One region of the Rhizobium sp. 10N414 genome, then DNA from elsewhere that is predicted to be linked to it. Evidence: predicted binding sites of a transcription regulator. Region 1 holds the regulator's gene; each other region holds the start of a gene.
What was found. The regulator LexA, encoded in region 1, represses DNA repair genes until DNA is damaged. The targets are predictions, from matches to a motif close to TGTTCNNNNTGTGTTCNG.
Positions count from the first base shown of each region.

Region 2: the regulator LexA is predicted to act here: its motif matches at 1,569-1,586, upstream of AC1DE4_RS26445 (PA0069 family radical SAM protein).
Region 3: the regulator LexA is predicted to act here: its motif matches at 2,443-2,460, upstream of AC1DE4_RS09530 (ribonuclease T2 family protein).

Region 1 is NZ_JBFTIN010000025.1:47,463-53,157, reverse strand. It holds partial or broken gene AC1DE4_RS20970 (ComEC/Rec2 family competence protein) at 1-2,129, shown strand, start outside; gene lexA (transcriptional repressor LexA) at 2,110-2,826, opposite strand; gene AC1DE4_RS20960 (VOC family protein) at 3,026-3,910, shown strand; gene kdsA (3-deoxy-8-phosphooctulonate synthase) at 3,907-4,752, shown strand; gene AC1DE4_RS20950 (methyl-accepting chemotaxis protein) at 4,773-5,695, opposite strand, start outside.
Region 2 is NZ_JBFTIN010000041.1:41,455-47,149, reverse strand. It holds gene AC1DE4_RS26450 (ribonuclease HII) at 1-234, opposite strand, end outside; gene AC1DE4_RS26445 (PA0069 family radical SAM protein) at 345-1,502, opposite strand; gene AC1DE4_RS26440 (glycosyltransferase family 2 protein) at 1,640-2,158, shown strand; gene AC1DE4_RS26435 (hypothetical protein) at 2,350-2,667, shown strand; gene moaB (molybdenum cofactor biosynthesis protein B) at 2,700-3,251, opposite strand; gene AC1DE4_RS26425 (4-(cytidine 5'-diphospho)-2-C-methyl-D-erythritol kinase) at 3,235-4,143, opposite strand; gene AC1DE4_RS26420 (tetratricopeptide repeat protein) at 4,150-5,695, opposite strand, start outside.
Region 3 is NZ_JBFTIN010000007.1:98,010-103,704, forward strand. It holds gene caiB (succinate--glutarate CoA-transferase) at 1-394, opposite strand, end outside; gene AC1DE4_RS09520 (DMT family transporter) at 413-1,369, opposite strand; gene AC1DE4_RS09525 (lysophospholipase) at 1,386-2,315, opposite strand; gene AC1DE4_RS09530 (ribonuclease T2 family protein) at 2,474-3,208, shown strand; gene ettA (energy-dependent translational throttle protein EttA) at 3,418-5,067, shown strand; gene AC1DE4_RS09540 (ArsR/SmtB family transcription factor) at 5,234-5,695, shown strand, end outside.

The DNA.
Region 1 (5,695 bases):
GATGGTGGCGTGGTTCGCGGCATTCGCCGTTGTCGCGCTGATGGCGGGCCCGGGGCGCAGGCTCATTCGAAATCTCGCATTGGCGGGGTTGCTCTGCGTAACGGGGATGTTCGCGGCCCAGTTCGAGACGTGGAGCAAGGCGACCATCATATTGGACAGCGGTGACGACGACGATCATCGGCCGTGTCGAGCGCCGGGAAGGAGATGGCCGTGGCCGGTGGCGTTACATCGTCTCCGTCTCATCGACGCAATCGCCCGAGATAAAGCGGCCACCTGAGCGCGTTTCCATGGTCGCGCGAGGGCAGGCGGAACCTTTCGCCATCGGTGAGTGGGTGACGGGCCGGGCGCGATTGACGCCGCCGGCTGGGCCAGCACTGCCCGGCTCAATGATTTTGCCTTCAGCGCCTATTTCGATGGCATCGGCGCGAATGGCTTCTTCTATGGCGCGCCAAGCGCTTCATCGCCTGTAACCACCGATCAGGGGTCCGTTTGGGACAGCGCTGTGAACTGGTTGGACGTGCTTCGAAGCGGAATAGGGGACCGTATCCGCGAAATCCTGCAGGGCGACACCGGCGCCTTCGCCGCTTCTCTTGTCACCGATGAGCGACGTGCGATCTCGCAGGAATCGACCGAGGCTCTGCGGCAGGCGGGGCTGGCTTCATATCGTGGCAATCTCCGGCCTCAACATGGCGCTGTCTGCCGGCATCTTCTTCGTCGGCCTGCGCCAGTTGCTGAGCCTGTTTCCATCGTGCAGGCATACCCGACCAAGAAGATTGCCGCTGCCGGAGCGCTCGTGGCGCTGACGACCTACTACATGATCTCGGGCTTCGCGGTATCGGCGGAGCGTGCATTCATCATGATGGCGATCATGCTCGCCGCGGTGTTCTTCGATCGCCCGTCGATAAGCTTGCGCGACATTGCCTTGTCCGCGTGGGTGATCCTACTCCTGTCACCATCCGAGGCCCGGGGCCCGAGCTTCCAGATGTCGTTTGCGGAGACGCTTGCCCTCGTCCCGGGTTACGCGATCTGGTCAAGAAGGCCGCCGCGCGAACATCCCTTGCTGCAGGTCGCCGCAGTAAAGCCCGTCGTTTTCATCATACGCTTCTTTGGTGGCATCCTGCTGACCTCGATGATCGGCGGCTACTCGACCGCGCTTTTCGCCGTCGAGCACTTCCACCGGCTCAGCGCTTATGGTCTGCCGGCAAATCTCATGGCCATGCCGGTGATCTCTTTCGTGGTGATGCCGATGGGCATGTTCGCTATGCTGCTGACACCGTTTGGCCTCGACGTCATTCCGTGGAAAATTGCCGGTTTCGGGCTCGACATCGTGATCGCCATTGCCCAGATGGTCTCGGCCTGGGGCGGCAATATCGATATCGGCAGATTGCCGGGTTGGTAATTTCCTGTGGCGGTTGCAGGGTTCCTCTTACTTGCCCTTCTGCGCACCAAGATCCGCTACCTCGGCGCGGGTATTGCGGCGCTGGCAACAGTGCTTGTTGCGGCTGCGCCGAGCGAACCGCCGCCCGACATCGTCATTGCTGAAGACGGCAATCTCGTCGCGATTGTGAGAGGACAAGTCCTTGCACCGAACCGGCCGCATCCGCCTGACTTCATTTTCGACCAATGGCGCCGCGGAGCTAGATCAACCACCGCAATTGTTGGAGGGTGTCAACGCTATCAGGCGGCGGGACAGTCAAGGCAGATCGGAAAGGTTATCTGCCGTGGAATTGCGCAATGCCCGCGATGCGTTACGTCAGGCTGCGACGAGCACTGAGAACCGATTTGTATGCCTGAAAGGCGCCTGGTGCACAGCCACGCACGATAGCGGCTACGTCGTGACGATCGTCGAAAATCCCGCTTACTTCGGCGCTGCCGGCGATACGGCCGATATCGTCGTGACACCCGCTCGCCTCCGCACGACGGGGTGCCGGTCAGGCGCACTTTTGTTCACCGGCGAAACCTTGCGTCGCTTTGGTGCCGCTGAGGTAAGGATCGACGATCAAGGTAGCCCGGTCGTCACGACGGACTATACGAGGCTCGACCGCCCTTGGATCCGCCATCGGGCGTATAATTGGCGAAGCGGCACCTTTGACGGCGAGCCGCTTGCCTTCAATGATAGCGGCGAATGAGGCCGACAAGCTTGCCCTGGACCTTGACACGGTCAGGCCCGAAAATGCGCGTCTCGTAAGCCGGGTTCGCCGCCTCAAGTGCAATGGAGGCGCCTTTCCGGCGGAAGCGCTTGAGCGTCGCTTCCTCATCATCGACAAGCGCAACAACGATGTCGCCGGCATTGGCGGTGCTGCCGTTGCGGATGATTACCGTGTCGCCATCAAAGATGCCGGCCTCGATCATCGAGTCGCCCTTGACCTCAAGCGCATAGTGCTCGCCTGGGCCAAGCATGTCCGCCGGAATCGTGATGTCATGGGTATTGTTCTGAATTGCCGAAATCGGTACGCCGGCAGCAATCCGTCCCATGACCGGTACAGAGGCAGAACCGCCGTTGTCACCCTGCGGCGCTGGCTTCGGCGCCACAACTGGCTGTGGTTTGCCGAGGCTGCCTTCGATAACGCTCGGCGAAAAACCGCGGCGGGGCTGCAGGCTCGGGTTATATGCCTCGGGCAGTTTGATGACTTCCAGAGCGCGGGCTCGATTCGGCAGTCGGCGAATGAAGCCCCGTTCCTCCAGCGCGGTAATCAGGCGGTGGATGCCTGACTTCGACGCGAGGTCCAAGGCATCCTTCATTTCATCAAAAGAAGGGGGGACACCGGACTCCTTCATTCGCTCGTGAATGAAGAGAAGAAGCTCCTGTTGCTTGCGCGTCAGCATCGAAGTTGAACCCCAGAGTCGTGAAACAAAGCCAGAACAGACACTATATGTTCCATATGTGTTCCGCAAGTACCTAAATTTTCGTAAAACTTGCCTGCAACTTGGTGAGTTTTTGCGTCTCATTTGACCGAAAGCGTAGAAGGGGGTTGCATTGTCCTGTTGCCCGGCGCACATCTTCGCAAATTCCGGAGAAGTTGCCATGAGCGAAGCACATCCGCTGGACCACATCGTGCTGCCGGTTCCAAATATCAGGCTCTCACGCGAGCGTCTCGGAAAGCTGGGATTCACCGTCGCGCCCGACGCCCGGCACCCGTTTGGGACCGAGAATGCCTGCATATTCTTCGCCGACGAAACTTATCTGGAGCCTCTCGGGGTCGCTAATGCCGAACTGCATGAAGCTTCGGCGCAGAAAGGCAATGTCTTCACCGCGCGGGACCGTGCCTTTCGATTCCGATGTGGAGACGATGGCCTGTCTGCCGTGGTCTTTGCGACGGCGGATGCCGATCGCGACCATGCCCGATTTCTGTCCGAAAAGATCAATGGCGGCGAGATGCTGCAGTTCGAGCGGCCGATGAAGATGCCCGATGGCTCGGAGGTGACGGCCGCATTCAAGCTCGCCTTTGCAGTTGACCTGCGCGCTCCCGATTTCTTTTTCTTCACATGCCAACGTGTCAACCCGCTGCCAGCCGACCGGAAAGCCCTGCAAGTGCATCCAAATGGGGTGGTTGGGATCGCAGAGATCGTGCTTGGGGCACCCGACCCCAAGGCGTTTGGACCATTCCTGCGCGCCGCCGCCCACAGCTTGGGAACGACCAATGAGGCCTTCGGTGTGAGTGTGACAACTCCGAATGCCAGAGTGAGTGTTCTCTCCCCGGATGGACTGGACGCCTACTTCGACATCCCTGCGCCTTCCGACGATCGCGGTCTGCGTGGTGTTGCCATCGTTTTCAAAGTCGGCGATCTCGCCGTGACAGAAGCGCAATTGGCTGCTAACGGGATGACCTATACGCGCAAGAACAATCGAATTCTGGTGAAGGCCGCGCCCGGACAGGGCGCTCTCTTCGCCTTCGAGGAGAAACGATGAGCCAGACAAATTCCGAAGTCGTGGTCGGCGAAGGCGCCGGCCGCGTCACCTTTTCGAATTCCGGCAAGCTGTCGCTGATTGCCGGGCCTTGTCAGATGGAGAGCCGCGAGCATGCCTTCATGGTCGCCGGTGTGCTGAAGGAACTCTGCGACAAGCTTGGTCTCGGCCTCGTCTACAAGTCCTCCTTTGACAAGGCGAACCGGACGTCGCTGTCAGCGCAGCGCGGTATCGGCCTCGAAACGGCGCTTGAAGTGTTCACCGATCTCAAGAAGGAATACGGCTTTCCTGTCCTGACCGACATTCATACCGAAGAGCAGTGTGCCGAGGTGGCCACCATCGTCGACATCCTGCAGATCCCAGCTTTCCTCAGCCGTCAGACCGACCTGCTCGTTGCCGCCGCCAAGACCGGCCGCGTCATCAACGTCAAGAAGGGGCAGTTCCTCGCGCCCTGGGACATGAAGAACGTCCTCAACAAGCTGAATTCGAGCGGAAATCCGAACATCTTGCTTTGCGAACGCGGTGCTTCCTTCGGCTACAATACGCTGGTCTCCGACATGCGATCGCTGCCTATCATGGTGGCGATGGGCGCCCCCGTGGTCTTCGACGCCACGCATTCGGTCCAGCAGCCGGGCGGGCAGGGCGGTTCGAGCGGAGGGCAGCGCGAGTTCGTGGAGACGCTCGCGCGTGCGGCGGTCGCCGTCGGCGTCGCTGGCGTATTCGTGGAAACCCACGAAGATCCTGACAATGCGCCTTCGGATGGTCCCAACATGGTCTATCTGCGGGATATGCCGCGGCTTCTCGAAAAGCTGCTGGCCTTCGATGCGATTGCCAAGGCGGGATAAATGGATGGACGTGCACGCTGTCAACCGGCGAGCGCCAACCTCGTCTTTGTGGGATATGCCGATCCTGCCGTCCTCTCCGTGCCTTCGAGAGCGAAGCGGGAGAGCAGGTGATTGAGGTGTAGCGCCTCGTTGCCAAGCTCGCGGCAGGCTGCGCTGGTTTCCTCCGCCATCGCGGCGTTTTGTTGGGTGACGCTGTCCATGGTGTTGACGGCGGCATTGACCTCGACGAGCGCGGTCGTCTGTTCAGAGGAAGAGCGCACGATCGCCTCGATGAGCGTCGTCACCTTCAGCACCTGCTGATCGATACTGTTCAAGGCTTCGCCGGTGCGGTTCACCAAGGCAACGCCGGTTGACACCTGACTGGACGAAGTCTCGACCAACTGCTTGATTTCCTTCGCCAGCTTGGCGGAGCGGCCGGCGAGGTCGCGCACTTCTTGCGCCACGACGGCAAAACCCTTTCCGGCCTCGCCTGCACGAGCGGCCTCAACACCAGCATTGAGCGCGAGCAAGTTGGTCTGGAAGGCGATCTCGTCGATGACGTTGATGATTTCGCCGATCTGCACGGATGATGCTTCGATCTTCTCCATCGCAGCTACGGCCTCGTGCACGACAGTTGCCGAATAGCTGGCGCTTTCCTTCGTCACCGTCATCATCGCGTTTGCTTCATGGGCGCGTTCCGACGAGTTTTTGACCGTAACCGTGATCTGATCTAACGCCGAGGCTGCCTGCTCCAGCGATGCGGCCTGATGTTCCGTTCGCCGGGCCAGATCATCCGTGCTTGTTGCGATTTCGCTGGTGCCAGTCCTGACCGTAGTGGTTGCTGTCGCGATATCCCTCATTGTGCCGGAAAGCGTGCGGACGCTCGAATTGAACTGCTCGCGTAGCCTCTCGTAGTCTGGCGCGAACGGTTCGTTGAGCTGGACGGTGAGGTCGCCGCGGGAAA
Region 2 (5,695 bases), on a different contig from region 1:
GCGCCTCAGGGCCGAGAGCTGCTTCGAATCGTTCAGGCCTTCAGGAATGCGTTTCGGATCGAGAATGACGGCTGCCGCCACGACGGGACCGGCCAGCGGCCCCCGTCCGGCCTCATCGGCACCTGCAACCGGCCAGTGACCGGCCTTGCGCGCGTTCAGCTCCAGCCGGAAATCCGGCACGAGGGGGACATCTTCGAAAAGCATGGGAGAATCGGGTGACGTGCGACGGCTCATGAAGCTGACCCTCGCACGCCAACCCGATTTCCTGCAAGTCCCCGGATCAGGGCGGCGGGCCAGGGACTCGAGCGCGGAAGGGCAGGGCGACCATCCGCGAAGCTGAAATGTCAGAGCAGCGAGAGCTGGACGCCGCTGCCATCGGGCGGAACGAACAGGTCGTCCCGCAGCGGTATGCTGCGCCGGGTCATGCCTAGCCGTTTCGTCGCCATTTCGAAACGGCGCGCAATCTGCCAGGCATAGGGTCCGGCGCCCTTCATCCGCTTGCCGAACTCAGCATCGTAATCCTTTCCGCCGCGCATCGAGCGGACCAGCGACATGACGTGACGATAGCGGTCGGGATAGTTCTGCAGCAGCCAGTCGCGAAACAGTGGCGACACCTCGAGCGGGAGACGCAGGATGACATAACCCGCCTCGGTGGCACCCGCCGCGTGCGCCGCATCCAGAATTCGCTCAAGCTCATGGTCGTTGAGCGCCGGAATCATCGGGGCAGCCAGGACCGATGTCTGGATGCCTGCCTCGGAGAGCGCGCGGATGGCCTCCAGCCGGCGCGTCGGCGTCGAGGCGCGGGGCTCCATGGTCCGCGCCAGCTTTCGGTCGAGCGTCGTCACCGACAGTGAAACGCGGACAAGGTTTCTTTCCGCCATCGCCGAGAGAATGTCGAGGTCGCGCAGGATCATTACCGACTTGGTTACGATCGAAACCGGATGGTTCGCCTTTTCCAGCACCTCAAGGATCTGCCGCATGATGCGCCATTCCTTTTCGATCGGCTGGTAGGGATCGGTGTTGGTGCCGATCGCGATCACCCGCGGCTTGTAACCGGGCTTCGCCAATTCTCGCTCCAGGAGTTTCGCCGCATCCGGCTTGGCAAACAGCTTGGCTTCGAAGTCCAGACCGGCCGAAAGGCCCATATAGGCATGCGTCGGCCGCGCGAAGCAGTAAATGCAGCCATGCTCGCAGCCGCGATAGGGATTGATCGAGCGGTCGAAGGGAATGTCCGGCGACTCGTTGCGGGTGATGACCGTTCGCGGCTTCTCGATCTGCACGTCGGTCTTGAACGGCGGCAGATCCTCAAGGTTCTGCCAGGCATCGTCGAACGCTTCCCGACGCAGAGGCTCAAAACGCCCGCTCGGATTAAGCCCGGCCGCACGCCCACGGCGGCGGTCGACATCGATCCGCAGGCCGGCAGATACGATCATCGTATCGGCAATATCTGCCGTATGGGCAGGCGCGAATGCGGCCTGCCCTGCAAGGGACTGCTCATTCATCGGATTCTCCGCTGGCGGAAGCTTTGCTTCCATCCGTTCTGATGATTAAATTCCTATCGGCAAAAAGAGAACAATGCAAGAACAAAATGAGGAAAGTGTCGCTGGCAAATTTTTGTGCGGCGCTCTATGAATAGGCAATGTTGACAGTTGTACTGGAATGCCAGGATCAGGAACCGGAACTGGCGCAGACATTATCGGTGTTGGTTGCAGGCGCAGTGGAGGGGCTCGTCAGCGACGTCGTGGTGCTGGACCACGACTCGCGGGATGGAACGTCGAGGGTGGCCGACGCCGCCGGCTGCCGCTTCCATTCACAATGGGATATCAAGGACATAGTGCATTCGGCGCGAGGCGAGTGGCTCCTTTTCGTGGAACCGGGGGCGCGACCGCAGACCGGCTGGATCGACGAGATTGCTGAGTATATGACCCTGAACAAGCTACCGGCGCGGTTCACCGCGTCGCGCGGATACCGACGGCCGTTCCTGCAGCGTATCGGGCGTGCTTCGTCGCCGCTGGAGCTAGGGCTTCTCCTTCCGAAGGCGCAGGCGATCGCTGCCGCAAGAAGCGGAATGCGTCTCGCGGAATTCGCGAAGGGGCAAAAGCTGCGCAAGCTCAGCAGCGAGCTGATTCCATCCTGGGTCGCGCGCGCGGCGCGATAGTAGGTAGGGCGCTGCTCCGCGTGCTACCCATGCAGATAATTGGCGCCCGATACAATTTTGCGCTATAATTTCATCATGGCGCCGCCCGAGCGCCTCGCTTCGTGACGGTCGACCATGGAATGCCGGCAGACGGCAGAACAGGTCAGCGGAAGTCTCCTCTTCTGCCGGTTTCCGGCAAAAGGAGGTGCGTCATGAAACGCAATATGATCCGCGGCCTGATAGCGGCCGTCATATTGACGACATCGATGATCGCGCATCCGCATTCGGCAGCATCGCAGATGATGCGCAGTTGCGCAGGCCGATCCGAGGTCGTCAATTTCCTCGACAAGAATTTTGCCGAGAGACTGACGGCGGTCGGGCTGATCAACCAGAACGCCATGCTTGAGGTCTACGCCGCGCAGAGCGGCACGTGGACGCTGCTCGTCACGGATGTTCACGGCGTAAGCTGCATCCTGCTGTCGGGTGATAGCTGGGATACGATGCCTGCTCTGCCGGGCATAGGGGCATAGAGCGGCAGACGGTCGCCTGCCGAAGCAGTCCGTTACTTGCCGGCGCCGCGCTTCAGATGCTCATCGAGGCGCGGCATGATCTCCACGAAATTGCAGGGCATGTGGCGGTAGTCGAACTGGGATTTCAATATGCCGTCCCAGGCGTCCTTGCAGGCGCCAGGTGAGCCCGGCAGCGCGAAGATGAAGGTCGCGTTGGCAACGCCCGCCGTGGCGCGGGACTGGATCGTCGAGGTGCCGATCTTGTCGTAGGAGATACGGTGGAACACTTCCGAAAAGCCATCCATCCTCTTCTCGAAGAGCGGCTCCAGAGCTTCCGGGGTGACGTCGCGGCCGGTAAAGCCGGTTCCCCCCGTGGTGATGACGACGTCGATATCGTCGCGTTCGGTCCACGCCTTCACGCGGGAAGCGATCGCCTGCCGATCATCGGGGACGATCGCGCGGTCGACCAGCCGGTGCCCCGCCTCCTTGATCCTGGCGGCCAGCGTATCGCCGGAGCGGTCATCGGCAAGCGTGCGTGTATCCGAGACCGTCAGCACGGCAATGCCGACAGGAATGAAGGGACGCGTTTCATCCAAACCCGGCATCATGACCTCCCGCAGTCGTTTCCGTGGCTTCGAAATACCAGTCCGGCCGTTCGCTGTGAAGCGCGGCGGCGGCGTCTTCCGCCGCCGCAAGCGTAGGGAATATACCGTAGCAGGTCGCACCGGAACCAGACATGCGAACGAAAGATGCGCCCTGCTTCTTGAGCATCGTCGAGATCTCGGCAATTTCGGGGAGCAGGCCGCGAGCGACCGGCTCAAGGTCATTGCGCGTAGCGCGTATCGCCTCGACCCAGTTGAAACGCGGCGTCATGTCGAGCGGCGGATTGGCCTTGTTCGTCAGCCTTCGGAAAACCTCGGGCGTTGATACGCCTTTCAACGGGTTTGCCAGCACCATGGCAAAGGCCGGCATGTCGTCGACAGGCACGATTTGATCGCCAATGCCCCTGGCGATCAGCGGTCTGCTCGCCAGGCACATAGGCACGTCGGCGCCAAGTCGAATGGCGATTGCCTCGATGGTCGCGTTCAGAAGCGAGACATTCCAGAGCCGCATCAGACCGCGAAGCGTAGCCGCCGCGTCGGCCGAGCCGCCGCCGATACCGGAGGCAATCGGCAGGTTCTTTTGGAGATGGATGCGGACGGCGGGAGCGGAGCCGCCCTCGCGAGCGATCGCCTCGCGCATAAAGTCCCGAGCCTTCAGGACGAGGTTGTCGTCGCGGCTGTCGTCAAGCGCCTCGGCAAAACGCCCGGAGATCACGAATTCATCTTTATCCGCCAGCGCAAAGCCCAGCCGGTCACCATGTTTGGTGAAGGTCACGAGCGTGTCGAGCCGATGGTAGCCATCGGATCTCTGGCCCGTCACATGCAGGGCCAGATTGATTTTTGCCGGAGCGTCCTCGATGACAGTCACGTCATCGCCCATACTCGCCTCTGGCATCGCCGATCAGGACTTCTTATCGGTAGGCTTCGGTTGGATCGGCGCCGGGTCAGGCTGTTTCTTGTCCGCAGCCTTGGAGTTGTCTGTATCCTGCGGCAGGCCGTTGGCGATCTTGTCCTTGATCTTCGGGATCTCGGATGCCTCAGGGTCGGAGCCGAGCGCGCGGTTCCACTGGTAGACGGCTTCGAGCTTGCGTCCGACGCGCCAATAGGCATCGCCCAGATGGTCGTTGATCGTCGCGTCGCCGGCCTTGATCTGCGCAGCCTTCTCCAACTCCTCCACCGCCTCGGCGAAGCGGTTCAGCCGGAAATAGGCCCAGCCGAGAGAGTCGATGATGTAGCCATCGTCGGGACGCAGGTCGACCGCCTTCTTGATCATCGCCAGCCCCTCGTCGAGGTTCCGGTTCATGTCGATCCACGAGTAGCCAAGGTAGTTTAGAACCTGCGGCTGATCCGGGTTGAGCTCCAGCGCCTTGCGGAAATTCGGCTCGGCCTGGTCCCATTTCTTCAGGCGCTCATAGGCAATGCCACGCTGGAAGAAGACAGTCCACGCGCCCTTGCCCGGCAGTGGGCCGATAACTTCGACAGCCTTGTCGTAGTTTTCGGCCATCGCGGCGTAATCCTTCACGTCCGACAGCACGCTGCCATAGGCGAGGTAGCTGCGAACGTCGTTCGGATCGGAGGCAATCAGGTTCTGAAGGTGCTTGCGTGCCTCTTCCACCTTACCGCCCTGTGCAAGCGCAAGGCCGAGCTGAAGCTCGGAGATGCGGCGCATCGGCGAGTTTTCGGGTACCTGCTGATAGAGCGCGATGGCGCGGTCCATCTGCTCCTGTTTCTCGGCAATGCCACCGAGCATGACGAGCGTATCGGCGCTATCGGGATCCAGCGTCTTGGCGGTCTGCAGGTAGAGCGAAACAATATCCTCGGCGCCGTCGCGGTTCAGCGCGCCACCGATGGAGAAGAGCACGCCGGCAGCACCCTGCTTGGCCGTCTGGATCTGCTGCTCCTGCTTCTCGCCCTTTTCGATGCTCTGGCGCAGCGCTTTGAGCGGCGCGTAGTTGGGCAGCAGGTTGTCGCCGACGGAAATTGCGTCGAGCGCCTTCTGCTTGTTGCCCTGTGAGGCTTCGAGCCGGGCAAGAGCGATGACGGCGCGCATGAAGGTATCAGGAGCGGTCGCGCCGCCGTCCTTGTCGAGCACGGCGTCGTTGAGGTTCTGGCGAGCGGCCCTGATGTCGCCGTTCACGATCGCGATCGCGCCGGCATTGTATGACTTGAAGATGCCGACCCAATCCGGTCCCTTCATCTTCTGGATCGTGGTGAGGGCTTCCTTGCCACGGCCGGCGCCGACGCGGGCCCAAGCGGCGAGCAGATCGTTCATCATCCGGTCGAGATCGTTCGGTCCGGTATATTTCAGAAGGGATTCAGCCGTCTTATATTCGCCACGGCGAATGGCATCCATGCTGCGCACGATGGTCGTGATGCGCTCGACGGTCGGATCACCCTTCAGGTCGTTGGCGTATTTCACGCCGTCCTGGATGTCGCCGTTCAAAAGC
Region 3 (5,695 bases), on a different contig from region 1:
CAAGCTTCGGATTGATCTTTTTCAGGCTCTCATAATCGAGACCGTATTTCACAAGGCCGCCGAGCTTGAAGTTCTCGATGACGACGTCGGCCGTGGCGATAAGGCGGCGGACGAGGGCCTGATCCTCTTCGCGCTTCAGGTCGGCGGTGATCGAACGCTTGCCGCGGTTGGCAGCGTGGTAATAGGCCGCAGAGAGGTTTTCGCCGTCGGCACCTTCGACAAAGGGGGGCCCCCAATGCCGCGTGTCGTCGCCTCCATCGGGGTTTTCGACCTTAATCACGTCGGCACCGAGATCGGCCAGCATCTGGCCCGCCCATGGCCCGGCAAGCACTCGCGCAAGCTCGATCACGCGTATGCCTGATAGCGGCGGTTTTTGGAGCTGATTGTCTGTCATGTTCCTCCCACGATCAGATCAGGGCGCCAGGGCCGATTGAGGTGTATCGGATACGGGCTTCGATGCAAAGCGGCGCTCGCGCCAGATGATGTACAAGCCCGATGCGATAATGATCAGGATACCGACCCACTTGAGCGCATCCGGAAAGTCATCGAATACGAGCCAGGCGAAAAAGGTCGCCGACACGATCTCGAAATACTGCAGTGGTGCCAAAATGGAGGCAGGTGCTGCACGATAGGCATAGACGCCGAAGATGCCGGCAATGGCCGCCGTGACACCGACGCCGACCAGATAGAAGTAGCCCCGGCCATCCGGCATCACCGCGTCGAAGATGTCGGAACCTGTGCCGCTGCCAAAGGCAAGCAGGATCGCGCAGAACAGCAGACCCCAGATGCCCATCTGAAGCTGCATCGCCCACGGATCTTCTCGGTGCGAAAGCACGCGGGTCATCAAGGCGAAGATGGCGATGCAGAAAGCGCTGACGACGGGCAGAAGCGCGACGTAGCCGACCTCTTGAAAGCTCGGCTGGATAATCAGCATCGCGCCGAAGAAGCCGACGCCGCAGGCAATGTAGCGGCGCCAGCCGATCGTCTCCTTGAGGAAGATACTGCTCAGGATCGTCAATATGATCGGCTCGACGAAGAAAATCGCGATGGCGTCAGCAACCGGCATGAACTTCAGCGTCGTAACAAAGGAGACCATGGAAATGGTAATGATGGCGCCTCGGATGGCGTGAAAGATATTGGCTCGCCAGGAGAAGGTCTTCCAGCTTCCTCGCCAGACAACGATCGGTAACATGCAGAGAGCCTGCACCACAAAGCGGGCGGCGGTGATTTCCGCTGCAGGAATCGTAGCGATCGCGAGCTTGGAAAAGATGTCGATGATCGGGGACACCAGCACCGACAGGAACATCAGGAGAATGCCGGTCGAAACCTCCGAAGCGGAGGCAGAACGGGACGAAATGCCATTGCTCATCGCGAAACCCTTCAGTTCAGGATCTTGCGATCGCTTCGTCGCACCAGTCGGCGAATGCGGCGATGGCCGCGTCCGCTCCAATTTCATTCAGCGTTTCGTGGCGCATGTCCTGATATATCTGTGTCCTGATACGGGAGAAGCCGTGAGCTTTCAAATGCTTTGACAGCCAGATCACCGCTTTTCCGTTATCTGTTGCCGGATCCTGTCCGCCGCCGACAAGGTGGATCGGCGTGTGCTTCGGCAGCCGGTCCAGTTGCGCCTCTTGTGGTGCGCGAAACGTCATCTCGAAAATATCGAGCCAGAGCGACACGGAAGCATCGAAGCCACACAGAGGGTCAGCAATGTATRTGTCGACCTCAACAGGATCGCGGCTTAGCCAGTCGAACTCGGTTCGACGGTTGGCAATGGACTTCCCCCAGGTGCCGAAGGTGAGCTTCGGTAGGATGCCGCTTGGAACATCGGAGCCCTTAAGGGCTCGTTCTGCCAAGAGGACCGCCTGGGCGGCCCGTCCCGATAGACCCGGGTTGAAATTCGAATTCCAGACGGCAATGGCGTCATATTTCTCCGGATAGGTGATCGCCGCGTTGAGCGCGATGAGCCCGCCCATCGAGTGCCCGAAGAGGATGACGGGGAGGCCGGGATATTGCTTTACGGCAAGCTCGCGGACAGAGCCGACATCGTCGATAACCTGTCGCATGCCGTTGCGGCGGGAAAAACGCCCGATTGGCGCATCCGGGCCAGTCGTTTCGCCGTGCCCACGGTGATCGAAGGCGAACACATGGTAGCCGCGGGCTGCCATCGCTGCCGCAAAACGGGAGTAACGTCTGGAATGCTCGGCCAGCCCATGAGACACAAGGAGAATTCCGCGTGCCTCGGATTGCGCCGGCTCATGATGAAAGGCGAGTGAAGCGTCCGCCGTTTCAAGGCGTTGCGTTTCTGCGAACATCATATCCTCCCGTTGCCGGGAGAAGACCAGATCGGCCGTGAAAAGCAACACGCCCAGATATTTATGCCAAGGGATTTTTCGTACCCTACGGATTGAGGGTTGTGAAAACAAACGCGGCGTGATCTCCTGTTCATGAATTGTTCTTTGTGGGGGTGAGAATGAGCAATCCATTTCTGCGGATGGCTGTAGTCTTGATAGGAATTGCGGCCGCTGGCGTTGCGGGAGCCCAGGACGGCGGCGGAAGGACGCGCTTCATTCTGGCGGCCAGCTGGCAACCCGCGTTCTGTGAAACCAACCAGCGCAAGCCGGAATGCCGCAGCCAGACCGGGGAGAGGTTTGACGCGACCAATTTTTCGCTGCACGGGCTCTGGCCGATGCGGAAGGACTATTGCGACGTCTCTGGTACCCTGCGGAGCGCCGACAAGGACGGCGAATGGGGGAAGCTGCCTGAGGTAGAGCTTTCGGCGGATACCAAGGCGGCCCTCGAGAAGGCGATGCCCGGTACGCAATCCGGCCTGGAGCGGCACGAGTGGATCAAGCACGGCACCTGCACGAAGATGAGCGCTGACGACTATTTCGGCGCGTCGGTTCGGTTGATCAACGAGCTGAACGCCTCGGCAGTCCGCGATCTGTTCGCGACCAATATCGGCAAGTCACTGACGGCGGACGCGATCAAGGCGGCTTTCGACAAGAGTTTCGGCCCGGGTGCCGGAGATCGGGTCAAGATGAGCTGCCGACGGGCCAGCGGAGGCCGCGTTATCAGCGAACTTACGATCGGGCTGTCGGAGGACGCGACATCGAACGAGCCAGCAAGCCTTCGTGACCTTATCCAAGGGGCAGGACGGTCGTCGTTCGGCTGCAATGAGGGCGTCGTGGACGCTGCAGGGTTCTGAGACTGCCTCTCATCGAAAACGAGCCTTCGTCCGTCCACGCGCCGCGGCTAGCTGCGCCTTGATCATGCGACGCTACGGTAGAGGAGCGTGCCGAGTTCGGCTATGAATGCTGCAAAAGCCTCTGGTTTTTGGCCGCCGCGCGTTGCTCCTTGGCCCCAATTCGCCTAAATAGCGGCAAAACTCAAATTCCCGCGCGGAGCGAATTATCTATGGCACGTCAGTTCATCTACCATATGGCCGGCCTCAACAAGGCGTACGGCAACAAGAAGGTGTTGGAAAATATCCACCTTTCTTTCTATCCGGATGCTAAGATCGGTATCCTCGGCCCGAACGGTGCTGGTAAGTCGACCGTTCTGCGCATCATGGCAGGCCTCGACAAGGAATATACCGGCGAGGCGTGGCTCGCCGAAGGCGCTACCCTTGGCTACCTCGCGCAGGAGCCGCAGCTCGATGCGTCCAAGACGGTCCTTGAGAACGTCATGGAAGGCGTTGCGCCGAAGAAGGCGATCCTCGATCGCTATAACGAGCTGATGATGAACTATTCCGACGAGACCGCGGAAGAGGGCGCCAAGCTCCAGGACGTCATTGACAGCCAGAATCTCTGGGACCTCGAAAGCCAGGTTGAAATGGCCATGGACGCGCTGCGCTGCCCGCCGGGTGACTCCTCGGTCGAAAAGCTCTCGGGGGGTGAAAAGCGCCGCGTGGCGCTCTGCCGCCTGCTGCTCGCCAAGCCGGACCTGCTACTGCTCGACGAACCGACCAACCACCTCGATGCCGAGACGATCGCCTGGCTCGAAAAGCACCTGCGCCAATATCCGGGCGCCGTACTGATGATTACCCACGACCGTTACTTCCTCGATAACGTCACGGGCTGGATCCTCGAGCTCGACCGCGGGCGTGGTATCCCCTACGAAGGCAACTACTCGGCCTACCTGCAGGCGAAGGCCAAACGGATGCAGCAAGAAGGCCGCGAAGAGGCCTCTCGTCAGAAGGCGATCAGCCGCGAGCAGGAATGGATCGCCTCCAGCCCGAAGGCGCGTCAGGCAAAATCCAAGGCGCGTATCCGCGCCTACGACGAACTGGTCGCAGCAGCGGACGCCCGTCGTCCGGGCGATGCGCAGATCGTCATCCCGGTCGGCGAACGCCTCGGCCAGGTGGTCATCGAAGCCGAGAACCTCACCAAGGGTTACGGCGATACCGTGCTCATCGAGAACCTCACCTTCAAGCTGCCGCCCGGCGGTATCGTCGGCGTCATCGGTCCGAACGGCGCCGGCAAGACGACGCTGTTCCGTATGATCACGGGCCAGGAAACGCCCGATAGCGGCGAGATCCGCATCGGCGAGACCGTTGATCTCGGCTATGTCGACCAGAGCCGCGACGCACTCGACGGCAACAAGACGGTCTGGGAGGAAATCTCCGGCGGCAACGACGTCATCAAGCTCGGCAAGCATGAAGTGAATTCGCGCGCCTATTGCGGCGCTTTCAACTTCAAGGGCGGCGACCAGCAGCAGAAGGTTGGCACGCTTTCCGGCGGTCAGCGCAACCGCGTTCATCTCGCCAAGATGCTGAAGGCCGGCGGCAACGTCATCCTGCTCGACGAACCGACCAACGACCTCGATACGGAAACGTTGGCAGCACTCGAGGATGCGCTCGAAAACTTCGCCGGTTGCGCCGTCATCATCAGCCACGATCGCATGTTCCTCGACCGTCTGGCGACGCATATCCTCGCCTTTGAAGGCGACAGCCATGTCGAGTGGTTCGAAGGCAACTTCGAAGACTACGAAAAGGACAAGATGCGCCGTCTCGGTGTCGATTCGATCAACCCGCATCGGGTGACTTACAAGCGCCTGACGCGCTGATCACCCAAGATCGCGTTGGAGACCTGGAAGCCCCGGTTCGCCGGGGCTTTTTTGCGCGCATCGATGTCGCGATCCGAGCAGCTAATTTCGTGAACGGATGGAATTGCGGCTTGCCACACTCAATCGTTTCACATAAAGATATCTTTATATGTTGATTGGATCGGGTATGGGTGAGCCTATCAGACTTGGATTGGATGCGTTGGTGGACGTCCTCAGGGCGGCCGGCGAGCCGACGCGTCTTCGCCTGCTGGCGCTCCTTGCAGCAGGGGACCTGACGGTCACCGATCTTACAGAAATCCTTGGCCAATCCCAACCCCGCATCTCTCGCCACCTCAAGCTGCTCGGCGAAGCGGACCTCATCGACCGTTACCAGGAGGGCGCTTGGGCCTATTTCCGGCTTCGGCAGGATGGCAAGGCGGCCGCGTTCGTGCGTAGCCTGCTGGCTCATGCCTCCGAGAACGATGCTGTGATCCTGCGTGACAGCGAACGGTTGGCGGCGGTCAAGCGCCAGCGGGCTGAGCGGGCGCAGGCCTATTTCAGTCGCAACGCCGCCGAGTGGGACGAACTTCGCCGTCTGCATGCCGCTGACGAAGAGGTCGATGCCGCGGTCATTCGGCTGCTCGGCAGC